Regions from separate parts of the Bradyrhizobium sp. WSM1253 genome, predicted to be linked through region 2. Evidence: predicted binding sites of a transcription regulator. Region 2 holds the regulator's gene; each other region holds the start of a gene.

Region 1 (7,804 bases), 640 kb from region 2:
CATGGCCGCCGTGACGGATGTTCCGACCCCGGAAGCCGTCCGCGTCGGCAAGCTGTTCCTGACGCCGTTCGGCTACGCGATGTTCGTCAGCCCGCTGAAGTGGCTGTTCATGCTCGCGCCGCTCGCCATGGTGTTCGTGATCTCGGCGGGCATCAACCGTCTCGCTCCCTCGACCGCCCAGATCCTGTTCTGGGTGTTCGCGGCGCTGATGGGCGTCTCGCTGTCCTCGATCTTCCTGGTGTTCACGCACACCTCGATCGTGCGGGTGTTCTTCATCACCGCGGCGACCTTCGGCGCGCTCAGCCTCTACGGCTACACCACCAAGCGTGACATGAGCGGAATGGGTTCGTTCCTGTTCATGGGCCTGATCGGCATCGTGATCGCGAGCCTGGTAAACCTGTTCCTGGCGAGCTCGGTGCTGCAGTTCGTGGTGTCGGTGGTCGGCGTGCTGGTGTTCGCGGGCCTCACGGCCTGGGATACCCAGCGGCTGAAGAACGACTACATCTACGGCTACGCCTCGGCCGGCGGTGACATCGCAGAGCGTGCGGCCATCACCGGCGCGCTGTCGCTGTACCTGAACTTCATCAACCTGTTCACGCTGCTCCTGCAGCTCCTCGGCCAGCGCGACTAAGCGCTGAGGCGAGAGGACGGACACGAACCCCGGCCGAAAGGCCGGGGTTTTTGTTTGGGTGGGCCGGACGTCGTCATCGCCTGCCTTGTGCGCAATTGCGCACTGGGGCGGGCGATCCAGTACGCCGCAGCGGCTCTGTTCTTGCTGCACTGTTTCGGAGTACTGGATGCCCCGCCTACGCGGGGCATGACAGCGGAGAAGATGGAGGCTGCTTCGCTCGCAATGACGACGTGGGGAGGCGGTTCGCCTCTTCCAGCCGTCCCAGGAAGGCTCTAATCTTGCGGCATGTCCGCACCCGATATCAGGCCCACCATTGAGGCCGACCTTCCCGCCATCACCGCCATCTACCAGCAGGCTGTCCGCGAGGGCACCGCGACGTTCGAGCTGGAGCCGCCCGATCTCGCCGAGATGACGCGCCGCTACCGTACGCTGATCGACGGCGGCTACCCCTATTTCGTCGCCATCCTCGACGGGCGCGTCGCCGGCTACGCCTATGCCGGCGCCTACCGGCCGCGGCCGGCCTACCGCTTCACGGTCGAGAACTCGATCTATCTCGATCCGTCCTTCCACCGCCGCGGCATCGGAGCGCTCCTGCTGGAGCGGCTGATCGTCGAGTGCGAGGCGCGCGGTTTCCGCCAGATGATCGCCGTGATCGGCGATTCCGCCAATGCGGGTTCGATCGGCGTGCACAGCAAGGGCGGCTTCAAGATGATCGGCACGCATCCCAGCGTCGGGCTGAAATTCGGCCGCTGGCTGGACACGGTGATGATGCAGCGGGATCTTGGCGAGGGCGCGAAGAGCGTGCCGGGGAAGTAAGGCCCGTAGCCCGGGTGAGCGAAGCGATACCCGGGAAGGCTGCAAGCAAAGACCCGGATGTCGCTACGCTCATCCGGGCTACTGGATCCCTGCTCACACCACCGCCAATTTGCGATCGATCACCAGGAGCACGCGCTCCAGTTCGTGGCCGCGGCGCAGGATCAAGCCCGTCGCCGAGATCACGCTGTACATGCCCTGCTTGCGCGCGAGGCGCGGATCCTTCTCGATACGATAAATTGGCACTTCCGAGGCGCGGCGGAAGACCGAGAACACGGCGCGATCCCTGAGGAAGTCGATGGCATAGTCGCGCCACTCGCCGTCGGCGACCATCCGGCCGTAGAGATTGAGAATACGGTGCAGCTCGAGCCGGTTGAACGTCACGCGGCTCAGCTGCGCATTCGAAGCGGCGGGGCGCGCCGCCGCGCGCTGTTCGCTCGGATCGGCATCCTCCGACAGACTCATAGGTCGCCTCCTGTCGCATCAGCATGACCGCGTCCGCGAAGAACCGTCCCCGGAACCGCGGATCATGACAGTTGCATGATCGCGCCAACTGTTCCCCACCGCAAGGGGCCCCTGGAAGGACACTGGACCGGAGCAAACCGCCCACACGCAGCGGTGGAACTCTGTCGCGGCAAACCGTCACGGGATCGTTAGCAGGAATCACAGTGTCGCCGCTTTTCCGCCAAGCGACTGCCGCCCTGCATTGCGAAAAGACTTGTGTGCGTTGACCCGGTCCTTTCGGTTCCGGATTCCTCAGCCCCCAGCCCCCCGGGGCCGTCAGGATCGGGTCTGTTCGCACGACAAGGAGGGCCAACGCGAGTTGGTCCTTTTTTGTTTGGGTCGGTTTTGTCTGTGTCGGGATGTTTCTGCCTCGACGCATATCTCACCATCTCCGCACAAACTCTCTCCCCTCATCCTGAGGAGCCGCGAAGCGGCGTCTCGAAGGATCGAGGCCGAGCTGCCTCAGTAGGGCCTGCATGGTTCGAGACGGCGCTGACGCGCCTCCTCACCATGAGGATTGAGAGCGTGCTTGAGTCGGAAGATTCGAAGTGTGCGCGTCAGTGCAGCGACGTATACGCCGCGCCCAGCATCGGGCCCGGCTTCTCGCGGCTGCCGTCCTGAACATAGACCACGGCACCGTCGACGCCGTCGCGCGTGAGGTTCTCGATCGGCACCGTCCAGCTTTCCGGACGGCCGGTCCAGTCGCCGACCTTGAGCAGGTTGCGCACCACGTTGTGATAGATGACCTGCTGTCCACGATTTTCGCCGCGGCTGATCGCGATCGGCACCGATTTCGCAATCGAGCAGATCCAGACCTCGCCGTGGGACACGGTCGGCTCGTTGCTCGCGGCCACCGAGACGTTGATCTGCTTGCCCGCGAGCGACATCGTCACCGGCACGCTCATCACGCCCGTGCCCGTGTCGGTTTTGCCGATCGCGCTTTCGATGCCGGTGCGGTCGCTGCCGACGACATGCGTGGAGCCGTTGACCACGACCTGCGGTGTGTAGACTTCGCGATCGCCGCGCATGCGCGAATAGGCACGCTGCCGTGCAGAGAAGCGCGAATCGGCCAATGTGTCCTTCCAGCCGAGATAGTCCCAATAGTCGATCGGCATGCTCAGCGCGATGATCGAGGGATCGCGGGCGAGGTCGCCGATGATCTTGTCGGCCGGCGGGCAGGAGGAGCAGCCCTGCGAGGTAAACAATTCGACAACGGCGCGGGGATCAGCCTCGGCAGGACGGATGACGGCGACGATCGCACAGAGACCAAGAGCTCCCGACCAGAGGGCGCCGGACCAGCGTGAAACCAGATGAGAAGCCGTCATTGTTGTCATGTCGAACGCCGTACACCATTGCTCGTGAGAGGGAAATCTTACCGCCGGATGGTCACCGTAGTCTTACGGGCCTCACACTTTCGTCCGCCAAAGTAACCGTCCAAAGCGTGGGGTTCTCCGCCGGGCGGGCCCATCTGAAGCCTGCCGCAAACGCGTGAAGGCGGCCTTGTGATAGGCCGCCTTCGTGTAACCTACTACTCACTTCGCAGTGAGCCACCGTTCACAAGTCCGCGCTTACGCCGCGAGCTTGCGCAGCACGTAGTGCAAGATGCCGCCGTTGCGGTAGTATTCCAGCTCGTCCAGCGTATCGATGCGGCAGAGCAGCGAAACGCGCTGCAGCGAACCGTCGCCGGAGACGATCTCCGCGGTCAGCTTCTGGCGCGGCTTGAGCTCGCCGACGAGGCCGCGCAGCGTGACCTTCTCGTCGCCCTTCAGACCGAGCGACGACCAGGAGGTGCCGTCCTCGAACGTCAGCGGCAGCACGCCCATGCCGACCAGGTTGGAGCGGTGGATGCGCTCGAAGCTCTGGCAGATCACGGCGCGCACGCCGAGCAGACGCGTGCCCTTCGCGGCCCAGTCGCGCGAGGAGCCGTTGCCGTATTCGGCGCCGGCGAACACCACCAGCGGCACCTGCTCCTGCTGGTACTTCATCGCGGCGTCGTAGATCGACATCTGCTCGCCGTCTGGCCAGTGTTTTGTCAGACCGCCCTCAGGGATATTTCCATCCGCGCCCTTGAGCATGAAGTTCTTGATGCGGATATTGGCGAAGGTGCCGCGCATCATGACTTCATGGTTGCCGCGCCGCGTGCCGTACTGGTTGAAGTCGGCCGGACGTACCTGGTGTTCGCTGAGATATTTGCCGGCGGGCGAGGTGAGCTTGATCGAACCGGCCGGCGAGATGTGGTCGGTGGTGATCTTGTCGCCGAACATGGCGAGGATGCGGGCCTCGACGATGTCGGTGACCGGCTCCGGCTCCTTCTTCATGCCTTCGAAATAGGGCGGGTTCTGCACATAGGTCGAGCTCATGTTCCAGCGATAGGTCTCGCTCTCGACCGTCTTGATCTTGCGCCAGTTGGTGTCGCCCTTGAACACATCGGCATACTTCTTCTTGAAGATCGACGCGGTCACGAACTTCTTCATGAAGGCGTTGATCTCCTTCGTCGTCGGCCAGATGTCCTTCAGGTAGACCGGCTTGCCGTCCTTGCCTTCACCGAGCGGTTCGATGGCGAGGTTCTTGGTGACGGTGCCCGCGAGCGCGTGGGCGACCACGAGCGGCGGCGAGGCCAGATAGTTCGCCTGCACGTCCGGCGAGACGCGGCCTTCGAAGTTGCGGTTACCGGAGAGCACGGCAGCCGCGACAATGCCGTTGTCGTTGATCGACTTCGAGATCTCCTCGGGCAGCGGACCGGAATTGCCGATGCAGGTGGTGCAGCCGAAACCGACCAGGTTGAAGCCGACCTTGTCGAGATCGGCCTGGAGACCGGAATCGGCGAGATAGGCCGCCACCACCTGACTGCCCGGGGCGAGCGAGGTCTTCACCCACGGCTTTGCCTTGAGGCCCTTCGCGGCGGCGTTGCGCGCCAGCAGACCGGCGCCGATCAGCACGCTCGGGTTCGAGGTGTTCGTGCAGGAGGTGATCGCGGCGATGACGACGTCGCCATGGCCGATGTCGAACTTCTTGCCCTCGACGGCAAAGCGCTTCGCCGGCTCCTCGGCCTTCTTGTATTCGGTGGCGAGCGCGAGCGAGAAGCCCTCGGCCACGGACGGCAGCGCAATGCGGCCTTCGGGGCGCTTCGGACCGGCCATCGACGGCACGACGTCACCGAGGTCGAGCGTCAGCGTCTCCGTGAACACCGGATCGGCCGACTTGGCGGTGCGGAACAGCCCTTGCGCCTTCGCATAGGCCTGCACCAGCGCGACGCGCGCCGAGGCGCGGCCGGAGGTCTTGAGATAATCGAGCGCGGCGGCGTCGACCGGGAAGAAGCCGCAGGTCGCGCCATATTCGGGCGCCATGTTGGCGATGGTCGCCTTGTCGGCGACCGAGAGATGGTCGAGGCCGGGGCCGAAGAACTCGACGAACTTGCCGACAACGCCGAGCTTGCGCAGCATCTGCGTCACCGTCAGCACGAGGTCGGTCGCGGTGACGCCTTCCTTCATCGCGCCCTTCAGCTTGAAGCCGACGACGTTGGGCAGCAGCATCGACAGCGGCTGGCCGAGCATGCAGGCTTCGGCCTCGATGCCGCCGACGCCCCAGCCGAGCACGGCGAGACCGTTGACCATGGTGGTGTGGGAATCGGTGCCGACCAGCGAGTCGGGATAGGCGACCTCGAAGGTGCCGGTCTTCTTGCCGACCGTCATCTTCTCCTTCTTGGTCCAGACCGTCTGGGAGAGATATTCGAGATTGACCTGGTGGCAGATGCCGGTGCCGGGCGGCACGACGGAGAAGTTCGAGAACGCCTTCTGGCCCCATTTCAGGAACTCGTAGCGTTCCTGGTTCTGCTTGTATTCCTCGGTGACGTTCTTGCCGAACGCCTTGTTGTCACCGAAGAAGTTCACGATCACGGAGTGGTCGATGACGAGGTCGACCGGCACCAGCGGATTGATCTTCTCGGCATCGCCGCCAAGCTTCTGCATCGCGTTGCGCATCGCGGCGAGATCGACCACGGCGGGGACGCCGGTGAAGTCCTGCATCAGCACGCGCGCCGGGCGGAAGGCGATCTCATGCTCCAGCGACTTCTTGCGCAGCCACTTCGACACCGCGACGATGTCTTCCTTCTTGACCGAGCGGCCGTCCTCGTTGCGGAGCAGGTTCTCGAGCAAGACCTTCATCGAATAGGGGAGTTTCGAAATTCCCTTCAGACCATTCTTCTCGGCCGTGGGCAGGCTGTAATAGACATAGGTCTTGGCGCCGACCTTGAGGGTCTTTTTGCATTTGAAGCTGTCGAGCGAGGTCATGTAGGAAATCCCAATTGTTAGTTATACCCGGCAGGGTATTTTAACACCGTCAGCGTAGGCAGGCTGAGTCGCTTGCAGGGGCAGGTTGAGTTGCTGCATCAAGTAGTTCCGGGCTTATAGAAGCTTTCTAACCGCGCCGCCACAGCCACAAACGTGCCGCGGCAATCCGCGAGCCAAAAATTCCCATACGCTACCCCAAGTTTTCCTGAGGCCTGACGTTGAGCGGGCTGGTACGAGGCGAGATGCAGCTTTCCGGACATGGGGTCACATGCGTGCGGGGCGGCCGCGAGGTGTTTGCCGGGCTCGATTTCGGGGCCGGCTCCGGCGAAGCCGTGGCGGTCGTGGGCCGCAACGGATCGGGCAAGACCTCGCTGCTGCGGCTGATCGCGGGCCTGCTCATTCCGGCGGGCGGCACGATCGCGCTGCACGGAGGTGACGCCGAGCTGACATTGCCGGAGCAATGCCATTATCTCGGTCATCGCGACGCCCTGAAGCCAGCCCTGAGCGTGGCGGAGAATCTGACGTTCTGGGCCGATTTCTTGGGCGGCGAGCGTTTCGACGCCGGCGAGAGCCTCGCCACCGTCGGGCTCGACCATGCCGCCGATCTGCCCGCCGCCTTCCTGTCCGCAGGCCAGCGCCGCCGGCTCTCGCTGGCCCGCCTGCTGACCGTCCGCCGGCCGGTCTGGCTCTTGGACGAGCCGACCACGGCACTGGATGTCGCGGGCCAGGACATGTTTTCCGGATTGATGCGCGAGCACTTGGCGCGCGGCGGCCTGATCGTCGCCGCCACCCACGCCCCCCTCGGGATCGATTCGCGGGAGCTGCGGATCGGGGGTGCGGTGTGATTCCGATGGACCCTCAGTTTTCCGAGCGGCGGGGTGCCGCTCTCTCCGTTCCCTCCCCCCTTGTGGGGGAGGGTCAGGGAGGGGGGTGCGGCGGGCGACACTTTCTCGGATCAAGCGCTGGAAAAACGGGCTATCTGTTGCTGGCCGCGCGCGAACGATCCGCATCTCTCCCGGGGCCACCCCTCTCCCCCGCCCTCCCCCACAAGGGGGGAGGGAGCGCAGTTTGCCCTGGGCACCAGCCGAGCTCTTATGGCCGTCTCGCCGTGGAAAGAGCCACCCCATGACCGCCCTGTCTGCCCTGATCCGCCGGGACATCCGGATCGCGCTCCGCGTCGGCGGCGGGGCATTGATTGGCGTGCTGTTCTTCCTGACCGTGGTGGTGCTGATGCCGTTTGCGGTGGGGCCGGATCTGGCACTGCTGTCGCGGCTCGGGCCGGCGATCCTGTGGCTGGGGGCGCTGCTGGCGAGCCTGCTCACCCTGGACCGGCTGTTCATGGCCGACCACGAGGACGGCTCGCTCGACCTGATCACGATGAGCCGGACCCCGCTGGAACTCGCCTGCGCGGCAAAGGCGCTGGCGCATTGGCTGGCCGCCGGCCTGCCGCTGATCGTCGCAACCCCCGTGCTCGGCCTGCTGCTCAACCTCGACATGGTGGCGACCGGCGCGGTGGCGCTGACACTGCTCGCCGGCACCCCGGCGCTGACGTTCACCGGCATGATCG
Region 2 (7,804 bases):
AGTGGCCGGTCGGCGTCGGCGCCAAGGGCAATGAAGGCGTATCGGGCAATATCAGCCAGACCAAGAACTCGATCGGCTACGTCGAGTACGCCTATGCCAAGCAGAACAAGCTGACCTACACCGGCCTCGTCAACAAGGCCGGCAAGCCGGTGCAGCCCACCGTCGAAGCGTTCCAGGCGGCCGCCTCCAACGCCGACTGGGCCAAGGCTCCCGGCTACTACGTCATCCTGACCGACCAGCCCGGCGAGAAGTCCTGGCCGATCACGGCGGCGACGTTCATCCTGATGCACAAGGACGCCACCGACAAGGCGGCCTCGCAGGAAGCCATCAAGTTCTTCCGCTGGGCCTTCAAGAACGGCGGCAAGGCGGCTGAAGAGCTCGACTACATCCCGATGCCGGACCCGGTCGTTCAGCTGATCGAGAAGACCTGGGCTGCCGAAATCAAGAGCTAGCTTCGCGACGCTCGTGCCCCGGATGCGATGCGCCGCATCCGGGGCACGGACCAACAAAAAAACGTATGCTATTTAGTACAGGGGATCGGCGTGGCAGAGATGGCCGTTCAGAGCGATGTAATCGACGACGCCGGACCGTATGATCGCGCCAAGGCCTTGAGCGCGTTCAAGCTCGGCGACGTTACCTTCTACTGGATCACGCGGCTCTCCGCGATCTCGGTGCTTCTGATCCTCGGCGGCATTATCATTTCGCTGATCGTCGGCGCCTTCCCGGCGATGAAGGAATTCGGGGTCTCGTTCCTGTGGACGCAGCGCTGGGCGCCGTCGGCCGATCCGCCGGTGCTCGGCGCGCTCGGGCCAATGTACGGCACGCTCGTCACCTCCTTCATCGCGATGCTGATCGCCATTCCCGTGGGTCTCGGCATTGCGATCTTCCTCACCGAGCTCTGCCCGCAATGGCTGCGCCGCCCGATCGGCATGGCGATCGAGCTGCTCGCCGGCATCCCCTCGATCATCTACGGCATGTGGGGCTTCTTCGTGTTGGGTCCGTTCCTCGCCAACACGTTCCAGCCCTTCATGATCAAGATCTTCGACGGCGTGCCCGTGCTGGGCGCGATCTTCGCAGGTCCCCCGTCCTATCTCAGCCTGTTCAATGCCGCGCTGATCCTCGCCATCATGGTGCTGCCCTTCATCACCTCGATCTCAGTCGACGTGTTCAAGACCGTGCCTCCGGTGCTGAAGGAAGCCGCCTACGGCGTCGGCTGCACCACCTGGGAAGTCGTCCGCAGCGTGGTGATCCCCTACACCCGCGTCGGCGTCATCGGCGGCGTCATGCTGGCGCTGGGCCGGGCGCTCGGCGAGACCATGGCGGTGACCTTCATCATCGGCAACTCGTTCCGGATCTCGTCGTCGATCTTCGCGCCGGGCACCACGATCTCGGCGGCGATCGCATCCGAGTTCGCCGAGAGCGACGGCCTGCACCAGTCCGGCCTGATCCTGCTCGGTCTCCTGCTGTTCGTGCTGACCTTCTTCGTGCTTGCAGCGGCGCGGCTGATGCTGATGCGGCTGGAAAAGAAGGCGGGGAACTAGCGCCATGAATCCGATCTATTCACGCCGCCGCCGCAAGGACATCGTCGTTCGCGGGCTCTGCATCGCCGCAACGGCCTTCGGCGTCACCTGGCTCGCGCTGATCCTGATCACGCTGCTCTACAATGGACTGGCGGGACTCAATGTCCAGCTGTTCACCGAGAACACGCCGCCTCCCGGATCGAACGAGGGCGGCCTGCTCAACGCCATCGTCGGCTCGCTGATCATGACCGTGATCGGCGTCGGCATCGGCGCGCCGCTCGGCATGTTCGCCGGCACCTATCTCGCCGAATACGGCCGCAATGACCGGCTGACCTCGGTGATCCGCTTCATCAACGATATCCTGCTCTCGGCGCCCTCGATCATCATCGGCCTGTTCATCTACGGCGCGGTGGTGGTGCCGATGCGCGGCTTCTCGGCGATCGCAGGCTCGCTCGCGCTCGCGGTCATCGTGATCCCGGTGGTGCTGCGCACGACCGAGGACATGCTGCTGCTGGTGCCGAACGCGCTGCGCGAGGCGGCCTCGGCGCTCGGCCTGCCGCGTTCGCTGGTGATCAAGCGGATCGCCTATCGCGCCGCGCGCTCCGGCCTCATCACCGGCGTGCTGCTCGCAACCGCTCGCGTCGCCGGTGAAACTGCGCCGCTGCTGTTCACCGCGCTGTCGAACCAGTTCTTCAGCCTCGGCCTGAATAAGACGATGGCGAACCTGCCTGTCACCATCAACAACTTCGTGCAGAGCCCCTATGCCTATTGGAAGCAATTGGCCTGGAGCGGGGCGCTGCTCATCACCCTGACCGTTCTTGCCCTTAATATTGGCGCGCGCATCCTTGGCGCCGAGAGGACCGCAAAATGAGTGATCTTTCCGTATCGATGAGCGCGGCCGGTGGGCTGCCCCACGCGCCGGTGCTGCCGGAGGCGCCCCCGAAGGTGACCGTGCGCAACCTGAACTTCTATTACGGCGAGCACCACGCGCTGAAGAACATCAACCTGACGCTGGGCGCCAATCGCGTCACGGCGTTCATCGGTCCGTCGGGCTGCGGCAAGTCGACCCTGCTGCGCATCTTCAACCGGATGTACGACCTCTATCCCGGCCAGCGCGCCACTGGTCAGCTGATGCTCGACCAGACCAACATCCTCGACGGCAAGCTGGACCTCAATTTGCTGCGCGCCCGCGTCGGCATGGTGTTCCAGAAGCCGACGCCGTTCCCGATGACGATCTACGAGAACATCGCGTTCGGCATCCGCCTGTATGAGAAGATCTCGAAGTCCGAAATGGACGGCCGCGTCGAGAAGGCGCTGCGCGGCGGCGCGCTGTGGAACGAGGTCAAGGACAAGCTCAACGCCTCCGGCCTGTCGCTCTCCGGCGGCCAGCAGCAGCGCCTCTGCATCGCCCGCACCGTCGCGGTGCGGCCCGAGGTGATCCTGTTCGACGAACCCTGTTCGGCGCTCGACCCGATCTCGACCGCCAAGGTCGAGGAGCTGATCCAGGAGCTGTCCGAGGATTACACGATCGCGATCGTCACCCACAACATGCAGCAGGCGGCGCGCGTCTCCGACAAGACCGCCTTCATGTATCTCGGCGAGCTGATCGAGTTCGACGACACCAGCAAGATCTTCACGTCGCCGACCGACCGGCGCACGCAGGATTACATCACCGGCCGGTTCGGCTGAGGAGACGCGACATGGCTTCCGAACATACCGCAAAGGCTTTCGACACCGACCTCCAGGAACTCACCCGCCTGGTCGCCGAGATGGGCGGCATCGCCGAGCGCATGATCGTCGAGTCCGTCGACGCGCTGATCCGCCGCGACGTCCCGCTCGGCCAGCGCGTCGTCGCCATCGACACCGAGCTCGACGCGCTGCAGAAGCGCATCGAGGAGCGTGCGGTGCTCACCATCGCCCGCCGCCAGCCGATGGCGGTCGATCTGCGCGAGATCGTCGGCGCCATGCGCGTCGCGACCGATCTCGAGCGCATCGGCGACCTCGCCAAGAACATGGGCAAGCGCGTCGCGGCGCTGGAGACGGACTTCCATCCGCTCAAGCTGTTCCGCGGCCTCGAGCACATGACCGACCTCGTGCAGCAGCAGGTCAAGTCGGTGCTGGACGCCTATGCCGCGCATGATTTGCCGGCGGCGATGGCGGTGTGGAAGGGCGACGAGGAAGTCGACGCCATCTGCACCTCGCTGTTCCGCGAGCTCCTCACCTACATGATGGAGGATCCGCGCAACATCTCGTTCTGTATTCACCTGATGTTCTGCGCCAAGAACATTGAGCGGATCGGCGACCACGCCACCAACATCGCCGAGACCGTGTTCTACATGATCGAGGGCCAGGCGATCACCGACAAGCGGCCGAAGGGCGACATGACGACCTTCGCCAACACGGTACCGAACACCTGAAGACTTAAGGGAGCGACGACCCGATGGGCGCACGCATTATGGTGGTTGAGGACGAGGAAGCCCTGACCGAGCTTCTCCGCTACAACCTCGAAGGCGACGGCTATGACGTCGAGACGGTGATGCGCGGCGACGACGCCGACACCCGCCTCAAGGAGCACATCCCCGATCTGATCGTGCTCGACTGGATGCTGCCGGGCCTGTCAGGCATCGAACTGTGCCGCCGGCTTCGCACCCGTCCCGAGACCAAGCAGCTCCCGATCATCATGCTCACCGCGCGCGGCGAGGAGAGCGAGCGGGTGCGGGGTCTTGCGACCGGCGCCGACGATTACATCGTCAAGCCGTTCTCGGTGCCGGAGCTGCTGGCGCGCGTGAAGGGCCTGCTGCGGCGCGCGAGCCCCGAGCGGCTCGCCACCGTGCTTGCTTTTGGCGACATCGAGCTCGACCGCGACAAGCGCCGCGTGGCGCGCTCAGGCCGGCCGATCGATCTCGGTCCGACCGAATATCGCCTGCTGGAGTTCTTCCTGGAGCACCCGGGCCGGGTGTTCTCGCGCGAGCAACTGCTCGACAGCGTCTGGGGCCGCGACATCTATATCGACGAGCGTACCGTCGACGTGCATATCGGCCGCCTGCGCAAGCTGCTCAATCTCGGCCGCGAGCAAGACCCGATCCGCACCGTCCGCGGCGCCGGCTACGCGCTGGATGATCGGTTTGCGAAGGCGGAGCAGGTGTAGGGTTGCAGGCTTGTTTGTTGGCGAGCTGTCCCTGCATTCTCCGATGTCGTCCCGGACAAGCGAGCGCTGATCCGGGACCCATAACCACAGGGAGTGGTTTGGCGAAGACTCCGAGTTACCCCTTTCGCACGACTACTGCGTGCTCGGAGTATGGGTCCTGGCTTTCGCCAGGACGACACTGAAATTATTGAACTGTCTTTGCGCGACGACTTGCCGTGATTACCGCGGACCCGGCTTCACCGGTGCGCGGCGCCGATCCGACGCCGGCTGGTACGCAACACGCGAGTGCTGGGCGCAATAGGGCAGGCCGGACAGCGCCCGTCCACCGCAGAAGAAGAAGTCCGGGCTCGAGGGATCGCCGACCGGCCAGTGGCAGGTCGCCTCGTTCAATTCGAGCAGCGACAGCCGCTGGCTCATCGGCACCACGTTGTCGTAGGTGACCGGATCCGGCTCAGCCTCGACCTCGAAGGCCTGCGCCAGCGCGGTGTTGCCGCGCGAGATCGGGCGGCTCACCCGCATCATGTGCTGCGCGGGGCGCGCCTTGCGCGGCCGGGGCGCTGCCGATGATGGGCTCTTGGCGCGGCCCGAAAGACCGAGCCTGTGCACTTTGCCGATCACGGCATTGCGGGTCACATTGCCGAGCTCCGCCGCGATCTGGCTGGCCGAAAGTCCGGCCTCCCAGAGCTTTTTCAGCTGCTCGACGCGATCATCGGACCAGGTCAAAACCGTCATTGCACCCTTTCCCTCGCTGCGCGCCAGCCATCCTGGGGCCTCGCAGCGAATGCCTAAGCCTTCAAAAACCCGTGCCGCCAGAATCCCTTAAGGCTCGCCGGGCGCGTCTTGAACGCCCGAACGTTTACGCCGGTACATAAGGACTTAAAGATCAGAACCACTGCACGAGATGTCGTATCTGACAATCCAAACGCTACAATATGGCGTGACTCCCGCGCAAGAGTCCGCCGACTCGCTTCCACATGTTCCGTGGCTAAATCCCGCAAAATCGGCACCGCAAGACTACGGATTCAGCGTTTCGCGAGGCTTTCCGGGCGGCATTGACACCCGTTTCACCAGGCCTAAGATAGTCGCACGTGCCGCCCTCAAGAGGCGGCACGTTTCGTTTTCCGGGCCGGTCGATGGTGCGTTGCGTAATGCACGCTTACACCGTCCGCAACATTCAAGTGACCGTCATGACTAACAGCGCAGCGCCGCATTTGCTCCCCGTTTTCGCCAGGTCCGACCTCGGTTTCGAGCGTGGCGAAGGCTGCTGGCTGATCGCGACCAATGGCGAGCGCTATCTCGATTTCACCTCCGGGGTGGCGGTGAATGCGCTCGGCCATGCCCATCCGGCGCTGGTCGCGGCGTTGCAGGAACAGGCCACGAAGCTCTGGCACATGTCGAACCTGTTCCAGAGCCCGGACGGCGAAAAGCTTGCCGCGCGCCTGTGCAATGAAAGTTTCGCGGACTTCGTGTTCTTCTGCAATTCCGGCGCCGAAGCGCTGGAATGCGTGATCAAGGTCGTGCGCCGCTATCACGCCGCGAAGGGCCATCCAGACCGCTATCGCATGATCACCTTCGAAGGCGCCTTCCATGGCCGCACGCTGGCGACGCTGGCCGCGACGGGTTCGGCAAAATATCTCGAAGGTTTCGGCCCACCCATGGAGGGCTTCGACCAGGTTGCGCATGGCGATCTCGAGGCAGTGAAAAAGGCGATCGGTCCGCAGACCGCCGGCATCCTGATCGAGCCGATCCAGGGCGAGGGCGGTGTGCGTTCGGCAACGCCTGCCTTCCTGAGGGCGTTGCGCCAGCTCTGCGACGAGCGCGGCCTGTTGCTCGCCTTCGACGAGGTGCAGACCGGCATGGGCCGCACCGGCGATCTGTTCGCATACCGCCGCCTTGGCGTCGAACCTGACGTGATGTCGCTGGCCAAGGCGCTCGGCGGCGGCTTCCCGATCGGCGCCTGCCTTGCGACCGCGGAAGCGGCGTCCGGCATGACGCCGGGCTCGCACGGCTCGACCTTCGGCGGCAATCCGCTCGCGATCGCGGCGGCGAACGCCGTGCTCGACGTCATGCTCAAGCCCGGCTTCTTCGACCACGTGCAGAGGATGTCGCTGCTGCTCAAGCAGAAGCTCGCTTCCGTGATCGACCGTCATGGCGATGTCGTCAGCGAAGTGCGCGGCGAGGGCCTCCTGATCGGCATCAAGGCCGTGGTGCCTTCCGGCGATCTCGTTGCCGCCTTGCGCGCAGAAAAGCTGCTCACCGTCGGTGCCGGCGACAATGTCGTGCGTTTCCTGCCGCCTTTGATCGTCACCGAAGCCGAGATCGAGGACAGCGTCGGGCGGCTCGAGCGCGCCTGCACGGCGTTGTCCGGCAACAAGCGGGCGGCAAGCTGATGAGCACGTCGCCCGATAAAACGCCCAAGAAAACACCGAAGCACTTCCTCGATATCAACGAGCTGCCGCTGTCGGAGCTCAAGCGCATGCTGGCCGCGTCCTCCGCGATGAAGGCGAAGCAGAAGGCGCATCAGCCGGTCAGGCCGCTCGAAGGCAAGACGCTGGCGATGATCTTCGAGCGCCCCTCGACGCGGACGCGGGTGTCTTTCGATGTCGCCATGCGCCAGCTCGGCGGCGAGCCGATCATGCTCACCGGCGCCGAGATGCAGCTCGGCCGCGGCGAAACCATCGCCGACACCGCGCGGGTGCTGTCGCGCTATGTCGACGCCATCATGATCCGCATCCTCAATCACGATGCGCTGCTGGAGCTTGCGGCGAACGCCACCGTGCCCGTTATCAACGGCCTGACGCGGCGCTCGCATCCCTGCCAGGTCATGGCCGACCTGATGACCTACGAGGAACATCGCGGCCCGATCGAGGGCAAGACGGTGGCCTGGACCGGCGACGACAACAACGTGCTGGCGTCCTGGGCGCACGCCGCCGAGCGCTTCAAGTTCCAGCTCAATGTCGCGACGCCTCCGGAGCTCGCGCCGAAAAAAGCGATGCGCGACTTCATCAAGGCGACCGGCGCGCCGATCATGCTCGGCACGGATGCCGAAGCCGCCGTGAAGGGCGCCGATTGTGTCGTGACCGACACCTGGGTGTCGATGGGCGACAAGGAAGGCGAGCACCGCCATAACGTGCTC
Region 3 (7,804 bases), 180 kb from region 2:
TGGCGCCCTCTTCGGCCTGCGGGGAGGGCTCGATCAGGCCGTCGCGGCCGAGAATATCCGTCACCCGCGGCGTGGGCACTGTCGATGCTTCGGCCGTCGCCGGCGCTTCCGGTACGAAGCCTTCGGCGAGCGAGGGATCGAGCAGGCGGTGGGTATAATCGAAGGTGGGGCCAAGGATCTGGCCGCCGGGAATGTCCTTGAAGGTCGAGGACACCCGCCGCTGCACCCGCATCGCGCCGGTCTCGACCGGCTCGCTCGCGCCGAAGCGCGGCAGCGTGGCGCGGAAGGCGCGGATCAGGAAGATCGCCTCGATCAAATCGCCGCGCGCCTGCTTGATCGCGAGCGCCGCGAGCTCGCGGTCATAGAGCGAGCCTTCGCTCATGACGCGGTCCACGGCGAGGCCAAGCTGCTCCGAAATCTGGTCGAGGGAAATTTCCGGCACGCTTTGATCGCCGCGCCGCGCACTGGCGAGCAGGCGATGGGCGTTCTCGATGGCGCGTTCGCCGCCTTTGACTGCGACATACATGCTTAGCTTCCCTTGCTCACGACGCGCGTGGTGCGCGGGACCGCAACCACGGCATCATCCGCGACCAGGACCACATCGATGCCGCGCGGAAACAGCGCTTCGTTAATACGAAGTCGCTCGAACAGGTCGAACGGCTTGATCGAGGCCTTGAGCGTCGCGACGCCGTCGATGCCGGGACCGCGCAGCTCGAAGCTGCGCCCCGAATGCAGGCTCTCGACCTGAAGGATCAGCGTGGTCGACCGGTCCGGATATTCGCTGGTGCCGAGCGCGAAGCGCTCGAGCGAAGGCAGCGCCCCGCCTTCGCTGATCAGCGCGAAGCTGACGATCGAGGAATCCTGCACCACCGGCGCGCCCGTGTGGAACTTCAGCCATTTTGTCACGTCGGTGCTTTCCGACATGCGCGCATCGAGCCAGAGCGGCGTGTCGTGATCGAACAGCGTCAGCGCGATCGCGGCCGTGCCGCGCATCATCACATGAGGCGCGCCTGATGTCGGCACGATGCGCTGGACCGACCCCGGCCGCGCCATCGCGTCCATGACCGAGCGAAAGGTCGATTGCGCCGACAGCACCTTATCGGCGAACCCCGGCGGCAGTTCCGCAATCGTGGTCATGATCTCACCCCTCACCGCGCACCATGGTGTAGAAATCAACCTTCGTCGCAGCGGTCTCGGCCGCCGCTTGCTTGCGCCTGACCATAAGCTGCTCACGCAACGGCGCGATGATGTCCCGCTCCACCGCGCCACTGAAATCGCTGGACTGCACCAGCGCATCGCACAGCGCAATCAGCCGCGCCTTCTCACCGTCGCGACCGAGCGTGTAACCGAAACCGACCTCGCCGCTCGCAAGCCGCACCGCAGCCCGCGACACCGTCGCTTCGCCGAGATTGAATGGCGCACCGTCGCCGCCGACCCGGCCGCGCAGCATGACGAGGCCGTTTTCCGGCGCGCGCAGATCCTGATGCGCCGGCAAAGCGAGAGCGCGGAGGCGAGCGGCGATCTCGCCCGCCTCCGCGTGCGCCAGCACGGCCATTGCGGCCTTGCGCTGGGCTTGCTGATTGTTGTGCTGGGTCACCAGATCTACCGAAACTTTCTGCAGAACTTGCCGAATCCAAGTTGTCTATGATACTAGACAACTTCATACGGGAGCGCCATGACTGTTTCGTGACAAAGGCGTGATTTCTGGAGTAGCTTCCGAGCCACATGAGCATGCAGGACACAGCCTCCTCCGGCGTGGCGTTGTGGCGCCTCGTTGCCGACGGCATCGAGCGCGGCATCGCCGACGGCCGCTTTGCGGCCGGCGACAAGCTGCCGGGCGAGGTGGAGATCGCCGAAACCTATCGCGTGAACCGCCACACCGTGCGACGCGCGCTGGCCGCGCTTGCCGAGCGCGGCATCGTGCGGGCCGAACGCGGCAGCGGAACCTATGTCGAGGCGCAGAAGCTCGCTTATCCACTGCGCTCGCGGACCCGCTTCTCCGAGATCGTCGGCGCCGACGGCCGCGAACCGCATGGCCGGCTGATCGAGGCGTCCGATGATGTCGCGACCCGCGAACTCGCGCGGGAACTTGGATTAAAGGCCGGCGCACCATTGGTGCGGATCGAGGCGATGCGCCTCGCCGACCGCACGCCGATCTGCGTCTCCACGACGTGGCTGTCGGCGCAGCTGTTCCCGGGTGCGGGCGACGTCTTTGCTGCCACCCGCTCGATGACGAAATTGCTCGAACATTACGGCGTCCGCGACTATCGCCGCGGCGCGACCCGGATCACCGCCGGCATTGTCGACGCCACCGACGCCGCGCGGCTCGATCTGGCGCTGGGACGACCGATCCTGGTGGTCGATGCCACCGACCACGATCTCGACGGCAAGCCGCTGGTGACCAAGCATTCGCGCTTTGCCGCGGAGCGGGTGGAATTTCTGGTGGAGAACGGGTGAAGAATCGTAGGGTGGGCAAAGGCGCGCTTGCGCCCTGCCCACCATCTATCCAACGTCGCGATTGAAGTGGTGGGCACGCTTCGCTTTGCCCACCCTACGAAATCGGTGATCAGGCCACCGCCCTTCGCCCAATAATCGCAAACCGCAATTTTCCCGAGACGAAATCGATCGCGGCGACGGCGACCAGGATCATCAGGATCAGGAACGACACCTTCTGCCATTCCAGTACGCGGATCTGCTCGGCGAGCTGGAGGCCGATGCCGCCGGCGCCGACGATGCCGATGATGGTGGCCGAGCGCGTATTCGACTCGATGAAATAGAGCACCTGCCCGGCGATCACGGGCAAAACCTGCGGCAGCAGACCGAAGCGGATCTCGTGCAGCGCGCTGCCGCCGGAGGCGCGGATGCCCTCGACCTGCTTCTGGTCGGCGCCCTCGATCGCTTCCGAGAACAGTTTTCCAAACGCGCCGAAATCGGACACGGCAATGGCGAGCACGCCGGCAAACGGGCCGAGCCCGACCACGTTGATCCACACCAGCGCCCAGATCAGCGTGTCGACGCCGCGGATCGAATCCAGGAAACGTCGAATCGGGAAGCGCAAAATGCTCGACGGCACGACGTTACGCGCGGCAAGAAGACTGACCGGCAGCGCGAACAGTGCGGCCAGCGTCGTGCCGAGCAGCGCGATCGACAGCGTCTCGCCCAGCGCCTTCAGATAGACCGGCAGCGACGAGCCGGGATCCGGCGGAATCATCATCAGGCTGATCCAGCCGAGCTGGCTGAGCCCGGCGACGAAGCGCGAGGGCGAGAAGTCGAGATCGACGAGGCCATAAATCAGGATCGCGAGCGCCGCAACGATCATCGCCGGCATCGCGAGCCGCGCCGAGGCCGGCCGGTCGAACACGTCAGGATAGCGCGCGCGAAGCGCCGCGGTGTCGATCTCCTGCGGTCCCGTCACGTCCGCGCCTCCTTGCCGAACAGGCGGCCGCGCAGCCAGCCGGTGCTGATGTCGATGATGAAGACCGTGACGATGATGGTGAGCAGGATCGCGCTGACGTCGGAGTAGTAGAACTTGCGGATGGCGACGACGAGCTCCTGGCCGATGCCACCGGCACCGACAAAGCCCATCACGGAGGCCTCGCGGACGTTGATCTCGAAACGCAGCAGCGCGTAGCTGGCATAGCCTGCCGTGACCTGCGGCAGGATGGCGAAGCGCATACAGGAGAGCCAGCTTGCGCCGGTCGAGCGAACGCCTTCGACCGGCTTCATGTCGGCGTTCTCGACGATCTCCGAGAACAGCTTGCCGAGCGCGCCGGTGGAGTGAATCGCAATTGCGAGCACACCCGCCATCGGACCGAGACCGAAGGCGATCACGAAGATCAGCGCAAACACGATGCCGGGCACCGTGCGGGCGAATTCGAGCAGGCGCCGCACCGTGAAACGCAGCCAGGGCGCGGGCGAGGTGTTTTCAGCAGCGAAGAAGTTGAGGCAAAATGCAAAAACCGCGCCGATCAACGTGCCGACATAGGAGATCAGCACGGTCTCGCCCAGCATCTTCAGCCATTTGCGCCAGCCCCACAGCCACTCGCCGACATCGGTCCAGACCCGCTGTCCGTTGTCGAGTGTAAGGATGCGGTCGAAATAGCTGATGAAGTTGCCGTAATGGGTGAACAGCGTGCGCAGATTCACTTCGGCGCCGAACGCGGCCAGACACAGTGCAGCGGCGAAGATCACGGCTCCAAACAGGAGTCGGAGCCGCCTGCGCGCGACCGCCTGGCGATAGGCGGCGTTGAGCACGGCGAGCTGCTGCTCGGGAAGGATCGAAACCGCGACGGTCATCTGATCAGGAAAGGTGGTCGATCAAAGAGAAAGAGCCGGGTCCATCGACCCGGCTCCAGTGGCATCGTCCCGAAATTCAGGACGCCTTCTTCTTACGCAGCGCATCGACGAACTTGATCAGCTCGATCGTGCCATCCCAATCCTTGGTGGTCGCGGGATGAAAACCCTTCTTCTGGCCGTCCTGGAGGCGATCGAAGGCCGCCTTGTCCTTGGCCGGCGCGTCGAAGAACGCCTTGGCGATGGCGGCCTTGGCCTCTTCCGGCAGGTCGGAATTGTAGGCATAGGGACCGTTGATGATCGGCGCCGATTTGTGGATGATGCGGAAATCGTCCTTCTTCATCGCCGAGCCGTCGGCATTCTTCAGCATGCCCTTGGTCAGCATCTGCGCCAGCGTCGAATCGTCATCGCTGGTCCACTGGTTGGCGGCAACGTCGACAGTGCCCTGCGCCAGCGCCAGGATCGCGTTCTCATGGCTGCCGGTGAAGACGACCTTGCTGAAATAGGTGTCGGCATCCGCGATGCCCATCTTGTCGAGCTCGAAGCGCGGCACGTTGTTGCCGGAGGTCGAGTTCGGGTCGACCAGGCCGAGGTTCTTGCCTTTGAGCTGGTCGATGCTCTTGTAGGGGCTGCTCGTCTTGACGAAGAACACCGAGTAGTAGCCGGTCGAGCCGTCGGAATTGATGTCGTTGGCGAAGGCGTCGGTCTTGACGCCGGTCAGGCGGGCGCGGGCGAACGAGGCAGAGCCGTAGCTCGCGATGTGGATGTTGCCGGCGCGCTGGCCTTCGATCACGGCAGCGTAGTCGTTGGCGATGCGCAGCGTGACTTTCACGCCCAGTTCCTTGGAGAGATAGCTCATGAACGGCGCCCAGCGCTCGGTGACGCCCGAGGCGTTTTCCGCCGGAATGACCGCGAAGGTCAGCTCGGGGTATTTGGCCTTCCAGTCTTCGGCGGACGCGGAAGCCGTGAACGCGAGCGCGGCGGCGCCGGCAAGAATCAATCTGCGAGTAATCATGATAGCCTCTTCATTGGTTGAGGTCGGTTGACGCAAAACTGGTGAGTCCTGAAGCGGCGCAGCTCAGGCGGCGGCCGCCGTTCCAAGCGCCGGAATGCCTTGTCGCACCGGTGCAGGCGTGCCGCCCATGACATCGGCGGCTTCGAGATCGTAGAGCTCGCGCGCAACGTGCTCGGTCAACTCGGCCGGCGCGCCGTCGAACACCACGCGACCCTGCGCCATGCCGATCAGCCGGTCGCAATAGCTGCGCGCCAGATCGAGCGAATGCAGGTTGCAGAGCACGGTGATGCCGAAATGCTTGTTGATGCGCAGCAGCGCATCCATCACGATCTTGGTGTTGCGCGGGTCGAGCGAGGCGATAGGCTCGTCGGCGAGAATGATGTCGGGCTGCTGCACCAGCGCGCGGGCGATCGCCACGCGCTGCTGCTGGCCGCCGGAGAGCTGATCGGCGCGCTGGGCTGCGAGCGGGGCGATATCGAACTGTTCGAGCGCGGACATCGCCAGCGCCTTGTCCTGCTCGGGCCAGGTCTGCGACAGCGAGCGCCAGGCTGGCATCGTCGCGAGCCGTCCCATCAGGACGTTGGTGAGAACATCGAGCCGGCCGACCAGGTTGAACTGCTGAAAGATCATCGCCGAGCGCGCTCGCCACTGCCGCAGCTCCTTGCCGCGCAACGCGGTGACGTCGAGGCCGTCGAACAGGATGCGACCCTGCGAAGGCGTCGCGAGACGGTTGATGGTCCGCAGCAGGGTCGACTTGCCGGCGCCGGACCGTCCGATCACGCCGACGAAACCGCCGGGAGAGACTTGAAACGAAGCGTCGTCCACCGCGGCTTTCACGCCGAAGCGACACGTCAGACCTTCAACCACCAGCATGCAGGGCTCCAGAGTAGCTGGGACCCACCGCTAACGCCGGCGCTTGACACTTGTGTGACACGGACGTTGCGGTGCGGCGATCCTACACACCTCATCCCCTGTTCATCCCTTGTCACCGCGTCGTCATGACATTGTCATCAAGCCGCTCGAAGAGAAACGCCCGCCCTCTCGTTCGGATGCAACATGGCCGCCAAAGCTCTTTCGGTCCAGCCGACCATCGATCCCTCGGCGAAGCTGCACGACACCAGGCTTGGGGCCTACACCGAGGTCGGCGCGCGCACGATGCTGCACGAAGTGACGATGGGCGATTACTCCTATGTCGTGAATGACGCCCAGATCACCTACACCACCATCGGAAAATTCTGCTCGATCGCGGCGATGACACGGATCAATCCGGGCAATCACCCGATGCACCGGGCCACGCAGGCGCATTTCACCTATCGGTCGAGCGCCTATTTCGAAGGCGAGAGCGACGACACGGAATTCTTCGACTGGCGGCGCCAGCACCACGTCCATATCGGCCACGATGTCTGGATCGGTCACGGCGCGATCGTGCTGCCGGGTCGCAACATCGGCACCGGCGCGGTGATCGCGGCCGGCGCCATCGTCACCAAGGACGTGCCGACCTACACCATCGTCGCCGGCAATCCGGCGCGCATCGTGCGCCGGCGGTTCTCGGAAGAGGTTGCGGGGCGGCTTGCGAGGCTCGCCTGGTGGGACTGGGATCACGACAAGTTGCGTGAAGCCCTGCCCGATTTCCGCAAGCTCGGGATTGAGGATTTCCTCACGACATACGAAGCAGGGGCACCTTCCTCTGCCAGCAAACGAAGCGCGGTCGCGTGACAGACATATTCCTCGAGGGCGGCCGGGCCCTGATCGGCTCCGAGTTCGTCGAAACGTCGCTTCTCGTGTCCGGAACGGACATCGCGCAGGTCGATGGCTCTCGTAGCCGCGTACGACTTGCGATCGACGCGCGCGACCTGCTGGTGCTGCCTGGCATCGTCGATCTGCACGGCGATGCCTTCGAGCGACAGATGATGCCGCGTGCCGGGGTAGACTTCCCGATCGATGTGGCGCTCGCCGACAGCGATCGCCAGGCGATCAGCAACGGCATCACCACGGTGTTTCACGCCACGACCTGTTCGTGGGAGCCGGGCCTGCGCAGCGCCGACAATGCGCGCGGCCTGATGGAGGCGATCGAACGGCAGCGCCCGCAGTTTGCCGCCGACACCCGCTTTCACCTGCGCCACGAGACCTACAATCTCGACGCCGAGGCCGAGATCTCGCAGTGGCTCAGCGAGGGCCGCGTCGACCTGTTCGCCTTCAACGACCACATGGACGGCACGGTTGGGGACATGGCCAAGCCCCGCAAGCGCAACCGCATGGTGGAGCGCACCGGCCTCTCGGGTGAAGATTTCGACCGGCTGGTCGGACACATAATGTCCCGCGCCGCGGATGTGCCGGCTTCCGTGTCGCGACTCGCCGCGGCGGCGCGCGCCGCCGACGTGCGGATGCTCTCGCATGACGATGCGACGCCGGCGATGCGCCAGAGCTTTCGCGCGATGGGCGTGGCGATCGCGGAGTTTCCGATCAACGAGGAGACGGCGCGGGCGGCAGCAAGCC
Region 4 (7,804 bases), 460 kb from region 2:
TGCCGCGCCGCCGCGCGCCTTGCCGTATCCGCAGCTTCCCCTGCCGTTCGAGATTCCCGGCGCGCAATATCTGCCGCTGGCCTGGGCCGACGTGAAGGGCTGGGGCGACGACAATCATCTCGCCGCCTACCGGACCTTTCGCGCGAGCTGCCGTCCGATCAGCGCCCAGACCGGCGCGCCCGAACCGAAGGCTTTGGGCGCCTCTCTGGCCGAACCCTGCCGGGTCGCCAAATCGCTCGAGCTTACCGACGACGCCAGGGCCAAAACCTTTTTCGAGGAAAATTTTGCGCCGCTACGGATCTCTCGCCTCGGCGAGCCGGATGGTTTCGTCACCGGCTATTACGAGCCGGTGCTGGAGGGATCGCGCACGCAGACCGACGTCTACAACGTCCCGGTCTATCGCCGCCCGTCGAACCTGTTCGTGCGCGGCTACAAGCAGGATTCGGTCAGCCTGCCCAACAAGGGCCCGGTCTATCGCAAGATCGGCCGCCGCAAGCTGGTCCCCTATTACGACCGCGCCGAGATCGAGGACGGCAAGATCGCCGGCCGCGGACTCGAGATTGCCTGGCTGAAGGACCCGACCGATCTGCTGTTCGCCCAAATCCAGGGCTCGGCGCGGATCAAGTTCGACGATGGCGGCACGGTCCGGCTCAACTACGACGCCTATAACGGCTATCCCTATACAGCGGTCGGTCGCATCCTGATCGAGCGCGGCATCATTCCGAAGGAAGAGATGTCGATGCAGAAGATCAGGGAGTGGATGGCGCAGACACCAGACGGTGCCAAGGAGCTGCGGCGCCAGAACCGCTCCTACATCTTCTTCCGCGAGGTCAATCTGTCCGACAAGGAGGAGGCCGTCGGCGCGCAGGGCATTCCGCTGACGGCCGGCCGCTCGATCGCGGTCGACAAATCGCTCCACGTCTACGGCACGCCGTTTTTCATCGAAGGCGAGTTGCCGATCGATTCCGAACGCGCGAAGACGCCGTTCCATCGGTTGATGATCGCGCAGGACACCGGCTCGGCCATCATCGGTCCGGCGCGCGCCGATCTCTATTTCGGCGCGGGCCAGGAGGCCGGCCGCGTCTCCGGGCGGCTGCGCCATGCCATGCATTTCGTGATGCTGGTGCCGAAGGGTCTCGATCCCACGGCGCGTGCCGCGCGGCTGCCGGTGCCGGACCCGCGGCCGTCGGAGAAGATCGCGAAGCTGTTTCCGCAAACAGAGCCCGCGAAGGACAAGCCGGCGGCAGCCGAGGCGCAAAGCAGGAGCGAGACGGTCGCTGTCGCCGGTCCAGTCCCGCTGCCGGTGCCGCGTCCCGTGATCGAGCCGGTTCAGGAGCCGCGGCGGCCGGTGAAAAATCGTTCCCATCGGCAGCAATGAAGCGATCGTCCCGTCCGCCCGTGCTGGAGCCTCGTCCCTCGCCGCGCCGTCGCGCGCTGAGCGAAGAAGAGCGCGCGCTGTGGGATACGGTCGCAAAGCAGGTCAAGCCGCTGAGGAAGCCTCGTGCGGTGAAGGCGCAAGCTGCGCCGCGCACCGAGCCTTCCCCCGCAGCGCCCCCCACGCGGCCTGCGCCATCACCACGTCCGATTGCCGCTGCCCCGGCACTGCGTGCAGCGAAGCCGGCGGTGCCGCCGCTGGCGCCGCTCGGCAAGCGCGAGCGCACAAAGTTGTCGCGCGGGCGCAGCGAGATCGAGGCGCGGCTCGATCTGCACGGCATGACCCAGATGCGCGCGCATCGCGCACTGACCGGATTTCTGCACCGCGCTCATCATGACGGCCTGACCTTCGTGCTCGTCATCACCGGCAAGGGCCGAAGCGGCGGCGAAAGCGGCGTGCTGCGCCGCCAGGTGCCGGAATGGCTGAGCCTGCCGGAATTCCGGGCTTTTGTGGTCGGCTTTGAGGAAGCCGGTATCGGCCATGGCGGCGAGGGCGCGCTTTACGTGCGGATCAGGCGGGCGAGATTCTAACCGCGGGCTCGCTGCAACCTCTCCCGCGTGCCTTGCGGGTGAGGTTTCGGAGCCCGCGGGACGATCGTCTGCTTCACTATTCTGCTGAAGACGTAGCGACCAACCCATCACTCCCGAATGCTGCACCGCGAACGGAGGACGCCGCTCGCGGCATTCGCCTATTTGACGGCTTCCCTTTTGCCGCGCTTGCCGCTTTCGTTTCGGCCGCTTACACAGTCATGTGAACGTCATATGGCGCTGCTAGCGCAAGCGATCATTTTTGACGGCCCAAGAGAACGGCCAAGGGAGGTTTACTTGATGGCTCTTAGACACTTTGGAGCGGCTGCCGCTATTGCGCTCACGGTTGGACTATCGGCCTCGCCGGCCTTGGCCGTGACCGAAATCCAGTGGTGGCACGCGATGACCGGCGCCAACAACGACGTCATCGTCAAGCTCGCCACCGATTTTAACGCGTCGCAGAGCGACTACAAGGTGATCCCGACCTACAAGGGCAACTATCCCGATACGATGAACGCCGGCATCGCGGCGTTCCGCGCCGGCAACGCCCCGCACATCATGCAGGTGTTCGAAGTCGGCACCGCGACCATGATGGCCGCGACCGGCGCCGTGAAGCCCGTCTACAAGCTTATGGCGGACGCCGGCGAAAAGTTCGATCCCAAGATCTACCTGCCCGCCATCACCGGCTACTATTCGACGTCGAAGGGCGAGATGCTCTCATTCCCCTTCAACTCGTCCTCGACTGTGATGTGGGTGAACCTCGACGAGCTGAAGAAGGCGAACGTGGAGATTCCGAAGACCTGGCCCGAAACGTTCGAGGCCGCCAAGAAGCTGAAGGCTGCGGGTCACGACACCTGCGGCTTCTCCGGCTCCTGGGTCACATGGGTCAATCTCGAGCAGCTCTCGGCCTGGCACAACGTGCCGCTCGCCAGCAAGGCCAACGGCCTCGACGGCTTTGACACCGTGCTCGAGTTCAACGGACCGCTTCAGGTCAAGCATCTCGAAACCCTTGTCGAGCTGCAGAAGACCAAGACCTATGACTACGCCGGCCGCACCAACACCGGCGAAGGCCGCTTCACCTCCGGCGAATGCCCGATCTACCTGACCTCGTCGGCGTTCTTCGGCAACGTCAAGGCGCAGGCCAAGTTCAACTTCACCGCCGTGCCGATGCCGTATTATCCCGACGTCAAGGGCGCGCCGCAGAACTCGATCATCGGCGGCGCTTCGCTCTGGGTGATGGGCGGCAAGTCGGCCGAGGAATACAAGGGCGTCGCGAAATTCCTGACCTTCCTCTCGGACACCGATCGCCAGGTCTATATCCACAAGGCGTCAGGCTATCTGCCGATCACCAAGGCGGCCTACGCCAAGGCAAAGGAAGAGGGCTTCTACAAGGATCAGCCCTATCTCGAGACCCCGCTGCTCGAGCTGACCAACAAGGAGCCGACCGAGAACTCGCGCGGCCTGCGCCTCGGCAACATGGTGCAGCTGCGTGACGTCTGGTCGGAAGAGATCGAGCAGGCGCTGGCCGGCAAGAAGACCGCCAAGCAGGCGCTGGATTCCGCCGTCGAGCGGGGCAACACGATGCTGCGGCAGTTCGAAAAAACCGCCGTCAAGTGAGGCAATGAGCGGCAGGCCGCGACCCGGCCTGCCGCTCTGCTGGCATCATGCAAAAGCAAGCCATTTTCCAGTCAAGGCTGTTACCGTACGCGCTGGTTGCGCCGCAGCTCGCGATCGTCCTGATTTTCTTCTATTGGCCGGCCCTGCAGGCGGTGATCCAGTCCTTCCTGCTCCAGGATGCGTTCGGTCTGTCGACCACCTTTGTCTGGTTCGAGAATTACATCGAGCTGTTCAAGGACGCGGCCTATTTCGAGGCGATCGCCCGAACGTTCTTCTTCTCGTTCGCCATCGCCGTCTCGTCGCTGTCCTTCGCGCTGCTGCTCGCCGTGATGGCGGACAAGCCGCTGCGTGGCTCGATGCTCTACCGCACGCTCCTGATCTGGCCCTATGCGGTGGCGCCGCCCGTGGTCGGCGTGCTCTGGATCTTCATGCTGCATCCCTCGCTCGGCGTGCTCTCGCGCTATCTGCGCAACGTGGGCATCGACTGGAATCCGCTGCTCGACGGCGACCAGGCCGCGGCGTTGATCATCCTCGCCGCCGCGTGGAAGCAAATCTCCTATAATTTCCTGTTCTTCCTCGCAGGCCTGCAAGCGATCCCCAAGAGCGTGTTCGAGGCCGCCGCGATCGATGGCGCCCGTCCGATGCGGCGGTTCTGGACCGTGACTTTCCCGCTGCTATCGCCGACCATCTTCTTCCTGCTGGTGGTCAACATCGTCTACGCCTTCTTCGACACGTTCGGCATCATCGACACTATGACCCGCGGCGGACCCGGAACGTCGACGGTCACGCTGGTCTACAAGGTCTATTCCGACGGCCTGCTTGGCGGCAATCTCGGCAGCTCGGCGGCGCAGTCGGTGATCCTGATGGTCATGGTCATCGTGCTCACCGGAATCCAGTTCCGGTTCGTCGAACGCAAGGTGACCTACTGATGGTCGAGGAAGAGGGCTTCCGGCGCTACATCGCCCATATCATCCTCTGGATCGGGATCGCGATCGTCGCTTTCCCCGTCTACATCGCGTTCGTCGCTTCGACCCAGGACAACGCGCTGATCGCCAACGGACAGATGTCACTGCTGCCGGGCGGTCATTTCTTCGAGGTTTACTACCAGACCATTTTCGTCGGCACGAGCGGATCGACCCGCGAGCCCGTCGGCAACATGATGCTGAACTCGCTGGTGATGGCCTTGCTGATCGCGGTCGGCAAGATCGCAATCTCGATCATCTCGGCCTACGCGATCGTCTATTTCCGCTTTCCGTTCCGGATGCCGATCTTCTGGATCATCTTCATCACGCTGATGCTGCCGGTCGAGGTCCGCATCTATCCGACCTACAAGATCGTCGCAGATCTGCACATGCTCGACAGCTATGCGGGCCTGTCGCTGCCGCTGATCGCCTCGGCCACCGCGACGCTGCTGTTCCGCCAGTTCTTCATGACGGTGCCGGACGAGCTGCTGGAGGCCTCGCGCATCGACGGCGCCGGTCCCCTGCGCTTCTTCTGGGACACGCTGCTGCCGTTGTCGCGCACCAACATGGCGGCGCTGTTCGTGATCCTCTTCATCCTCGGCTGGAATCAATATCTCTGGCCGCTGCTGATCACCACCCGCGACGACATGCAGACCATCCAGGTCGGCATCCGCAAGATGATCACCACCACTGACGCGCTGACCGAATGGCCGATCGTGATGGCGACCGCCGTGCTCGCGATGCTGCCGCCGGTGTTCGTCGTCGTCGTAATGCAGAAATTGTTCGTGCGCGGACTCGTGGAGACGGAAAAGTAAATCCCATGGCTAACGTCACTCTGCGCAACGTCCGCAAAACCTATCCCGGCGGCTTCGAGGCCATCAAGGGCGTCAACGTCGATGTCGGCGACGGCCAGTTCTGCGTGCTGGTCGGTCCCTCCGGCTGCGGCAAGTCGACATTGCTGCGCATGGTCGCGGGCCTCGAGACCGTCACCGGCGGCGAGATCGACATCGGCGGCCGCATCGTCAACCAGATCGAGCCCGCCGACCGCGACATCGCGATGGTGTTCCAGAACTACGCGCTCTATCCGCATATGAGCGTCTTCAACAACATGGCCTACGGCCTGCGCAACCGCGGCATGAAGGAGGCCGAGGTCAAGACCCGCGTCGACGAAGCCGCGCGCGTGCTCGAGCTCACCTCGATGCTGGAGCGCAAGCCGCGCCAGCTCTCCGGCGGCCAGCGCCAGCGTGTCGCCATGGGCCGCGCCATCGTGCGTCAGCCAAAAGTGTTTCTGTTCGACGAGCCGCTGTCCAACCTCGACGCAAAACTCCGCATCGCGATGCGGGTCGAGATCCGCAAATTGCAGCGCCGGCTCAACACCACGTCGATCTACGTCACCCACGACCAGCTCGAGGCGATGACTCTCGCCGACGTTCTCGTGGTCATGAATGGCGGTCAGGTCGAGCAGGTCGGCAATCCCCTGGCGATCTACGAAAAGCCGGCCACGACCTTCGTCGCCTCCTTCATCGGCGCGCCGCCGATGAACCTGATGTCGATTCGCGCCGATGAAATCAAATCGCAGCTCGGCAGCACTAACGCCGGCATCCTCGGCATCCGCCCGGAAGACTTCGTGATCACCGACCAGACCCCGGCCGGCGGCGTCACGCTCCCGCTCACCGTGGAAGCGATCGAGCGCGTCGGCGCCGAAACCTTCGTCTACGGCACGCGGGCTCAGGACGAGCAGCGCATCGCTGCCAATCCCGGCGAGCTGCCGGCCGGCGAGGTCATCGTCCGCATTCCCGGCTCAGAGGCACCGCCGATCGGCGAGAAGATCCGCGTCGCAGCGACGCGCCAAAAGCTGCATCTGTTCAGCGGCGACGGCCGGACGCGGATTGAGGCCTGACCGGGTTCCGCGGGGCCGCCGATTAAAAAACGCGAAAACAACCCCATGCACCATAGAAGGGGGTTTGTTTTCGTTGAGAAAAATCGCGCCGCAATTTCGTCGTGCCGGGCTTGTCGCAGGCGTTTCGCGCCATGACGACAAGTCGGCATTTGTGCATGGCAGAGTAAGTGAGCTGCCAATCCACAGCCCCCGGCTACGTCCTTGAACCTACAAGCGGATATGCCCATATTGCTGATCAAGGGGTGCCTGTACGGGGCCCTGATGCACCAAAGTCGCTTCGAGAGGACTTTGTAAACTATGTCTCGTGTTCCCACGCTTTCCAGTCCGTTCCTTCTGGGCTTCGACGAGATCGAGCGCGTGCTCGATCGGGTCGTCAAAGGCGCCGACGGTTACCCTCCCTACAATATCGAGAGGTGCGACCGGTCGGAGGGCCAGCCCGAGCGGTTGCGGATCACGCTGGCGGTCGCCGGATTCACCCGCGACCAACTCGATGTAACCATTGAGGAAAACCAGCTCGTCATTCGCGGACGGCAGCAGGACGACAAGACCCGGCAATACATCCATCGCGGCATTGCCGCGCGCCACTTCCAGCGCACTTTCGTGCTGGCGGAGGGGATGCTGGTGCTGGGTGCGGATCTGAAGAACGGATTGCTGGCGATCGATCTTGCCCGGCCGGAACCGGAGAGGATCGTTAAGACAATCGCTATCAATGAGCACGAATAATGGAACGAGTAGCGGACTCGACCGCTTAGTTTCTGTGAAGGAGTCGAGACCATGAGTGAAGGTCACGTTGCGTTCGAATACGAAGCCAAGAACGTCTCGCCCGAGACGCTGGCAACCCTCGGCGAAGGCCATATCGCCTATGTGAAGCAGATCCGCTCTGAGGATGTGCCGGGCCTGTTTCCCGAAGCGCCGAAGATCGCGCCGGGCCTCAAGCTCTTCGCGCTCCACGCCGCCGACGGCACGCCGATCATGCTGACCGACAGCCGCGAAGCCGCGATCGCCAACGCCTGGAGCAACGAGCTGCAAGCGGTGAGCGTGCACTGAGCACGCGCGCGTCGCACGAATAGAGTTTCAAGCGGGCATGCCTTCGAAGGAAGGGGTGCCCGCTTTGCTTTTAACGTACACTTGGTCCAAGTCCGGGGTCGCTTTAGATTGGCTCGATCGAGCCACGCGCTCCCTCAACCTCTCCCGCTTGCGGGGGAGGTCGGCGCGAAGCGCCGGGTGGGGGCTTTCTCCTCGCGGGGGTACTCTCCACCATCTCAACAATCCCAACGCGGAGACACCCCCACCCCAGCCCTCCCCCGCAAGCGGGAGAGGGAGCACACTGTCTTCGCAGCAGAGATTGAGCTTCATCAGATCA

Evidence for each region. Region 2 encodes PhoB, which activates phosphate uptake and scavenging genes when phosphate is short. Its sites were predicted from a motif close to TGTCATNNANCTGTCAT; they were not measured.
Region 1: the regulator PhoB is predicted to act here: its motif matches at 1,974-1,990, upstream of BRA1253DRAFT_RS24715 (DUF2794 domain-containing protein).
Region 3: the regulator PhoB is predicted to act here: its motif matches at 6,303-6,319, upstream of phnC (phosphonate ABC transporter ATP-binding protein).
Region 4: the regulator PhoB is predicted to act here: its motif matches at 2,180-2,196, upstream of ugpB (sn-glycerol-3-phosphate ABC transporter substrate-binding protein UgpB).

What each region holds. Positions count from the first base shown of each region.
Region 1 covers NZ_JH600073.1:4,900,901-4,908,704, reverse strand. Annotated here, with positions in the region: gene BRA1253DRAFT_RS24725 (Bax inhibitor-1/YccA family protein) at 1-631, shown strand, start outside; gene BRA1253DRAFT_RS24720 (GNAT family N-acetyltransferase) at 917-1,447, shown strand; gene BRA1253DRAFT_RS24715 (DUF2794 domain-containing protein) at 1,541-1,909, opposite strand; gene BRA1253DRAFT_RS24710 (thioredoxin family protein) at 2,506-3,282, opposite strand; gene acnA (aconitate hydratase AcnA) at 3,517-6,237, opposite strand; gene ccmA (heme ABC exporter ATP-binding protein CcmA) at 6,480-7,082, shown strand; gene ccmB (heme exporter protein CcmB) at 7,363-7,804, shown strand, end outside.
Region 2 covers NZ_JH600073.1:4,263,718-4,271,521, reverse strand. Annotated here, with positions in the region: gene pstS (phosphate ABC transporter substrate-binding protein PstS) at 1-452, shown strand, start outside; gene pstC (phosphate ABC transporter permease subunit PstC) at 552-1,541, shown strand; gene pstA (phosphate ABC transporter permease PstA) at 1,546-2,391, shown strand; gene pstB (phosphate ABC transporter ATP-binding protein PstB) at 2,388-3,209, shown strand; gene phoU (phosphate signaling complex protein PhoU) at 3,221-3,937, shown strand; gene phoB (phosphate regulon transcriptional regulator PhoB) at 3,961-4,668, shown strand; gene BRA1253DRAFT_RS21735 (GcrA family cell cycle regulator) at 4,888-5,400, opposite strand; gene BRA1253DRAFT_RS21730 (aspartate aminotransferase family protein) at 5,856-7,058, shown strand; gene argF (ornithine carbamoyltransferase) at 7,058-7,804, shown strand, end outside.
Region 3 covers NZ_JH600073.1:4,087,187-4,094,990, forward strand. Annotated here, with positions in the region: gene BRA1253DRAFT_RS20890 (carbon-phosphorus lyase complex subunit PhnI) at 1-526, opposite strand, end outside; gene phnH (phosphonate C-P lyase system protein PhnH) at 529-1,137, opposite strand; gene phnG (phosphonate C-P lyase system protein PhnG) at 1,142-1,555, opposite strand; gene phnF (phosphonate metabolism transcriptional regulator PhnF) at 1,726-2,457, shown strand; gene phnE (phosphonate ABC transporter, permease protein PhnE) at 2,567-3,415, opposite strand; gene phnE (phosphonate ABC transporter, permease protein PhnE) at 3,412-4,296, opposite strand; gene phnD (phosphonate ABC transporter substrate-binding protein) at 4,373-5,308, opposite strand; gene phnC (phosphonate ABC transporter ATP-binding protein) at 5,372-6,181, opposite strand; gene BRA1253DRAFT_RS20930 (acetyltransferase) at 6,365-7,024, shown strand; gene BRA1253DRAFT_RS20935 (alpha-D-ribose 1-methylphosphonate 5-triphosphate diphosphatase) at 7,021-7,804, shown strand, end outside.
Region 4 covers NZ_JH600073.1:4,719,238-4,727,041, reverse strand. Annotated here, with positions in the region: gene BRA1253DRAFT_RS23815 (murein transglycosylase A) at 1-1,378, shown strand, start outside; gene BRA1253DRAFT_RS23810 (Smr/MutS family protein) at 1,375-1,965, shown strand; gene ugpB (sn-glycerol-3-phosphate ABC transporter substrate-binding protein UgpB) at 2,263-3,579, shown strand; gene ugpA (sn-glycerol-3-phosphate ABC transporter permease UgpA) at 3,627-4,508, shown strand; gene ugpE (sn-glycerol-3-phosphate ABC transporter permease UgpE) at 4,508-5,356, shown strand; gene BRA1253DRAFT_RS23790 (sn-glycerol-3-phosphate import ATP-binding protein UgpC) at 5,362-6,441, shown strand; gene BRA1253DRAFT_RS23785 (Hsp20 family protein) at 6,739-7,164, shown strand; gene BRA1253DRAFT_RS23780 (DUF1150 domain-containing protein) at 7,216-7,488, shown strand.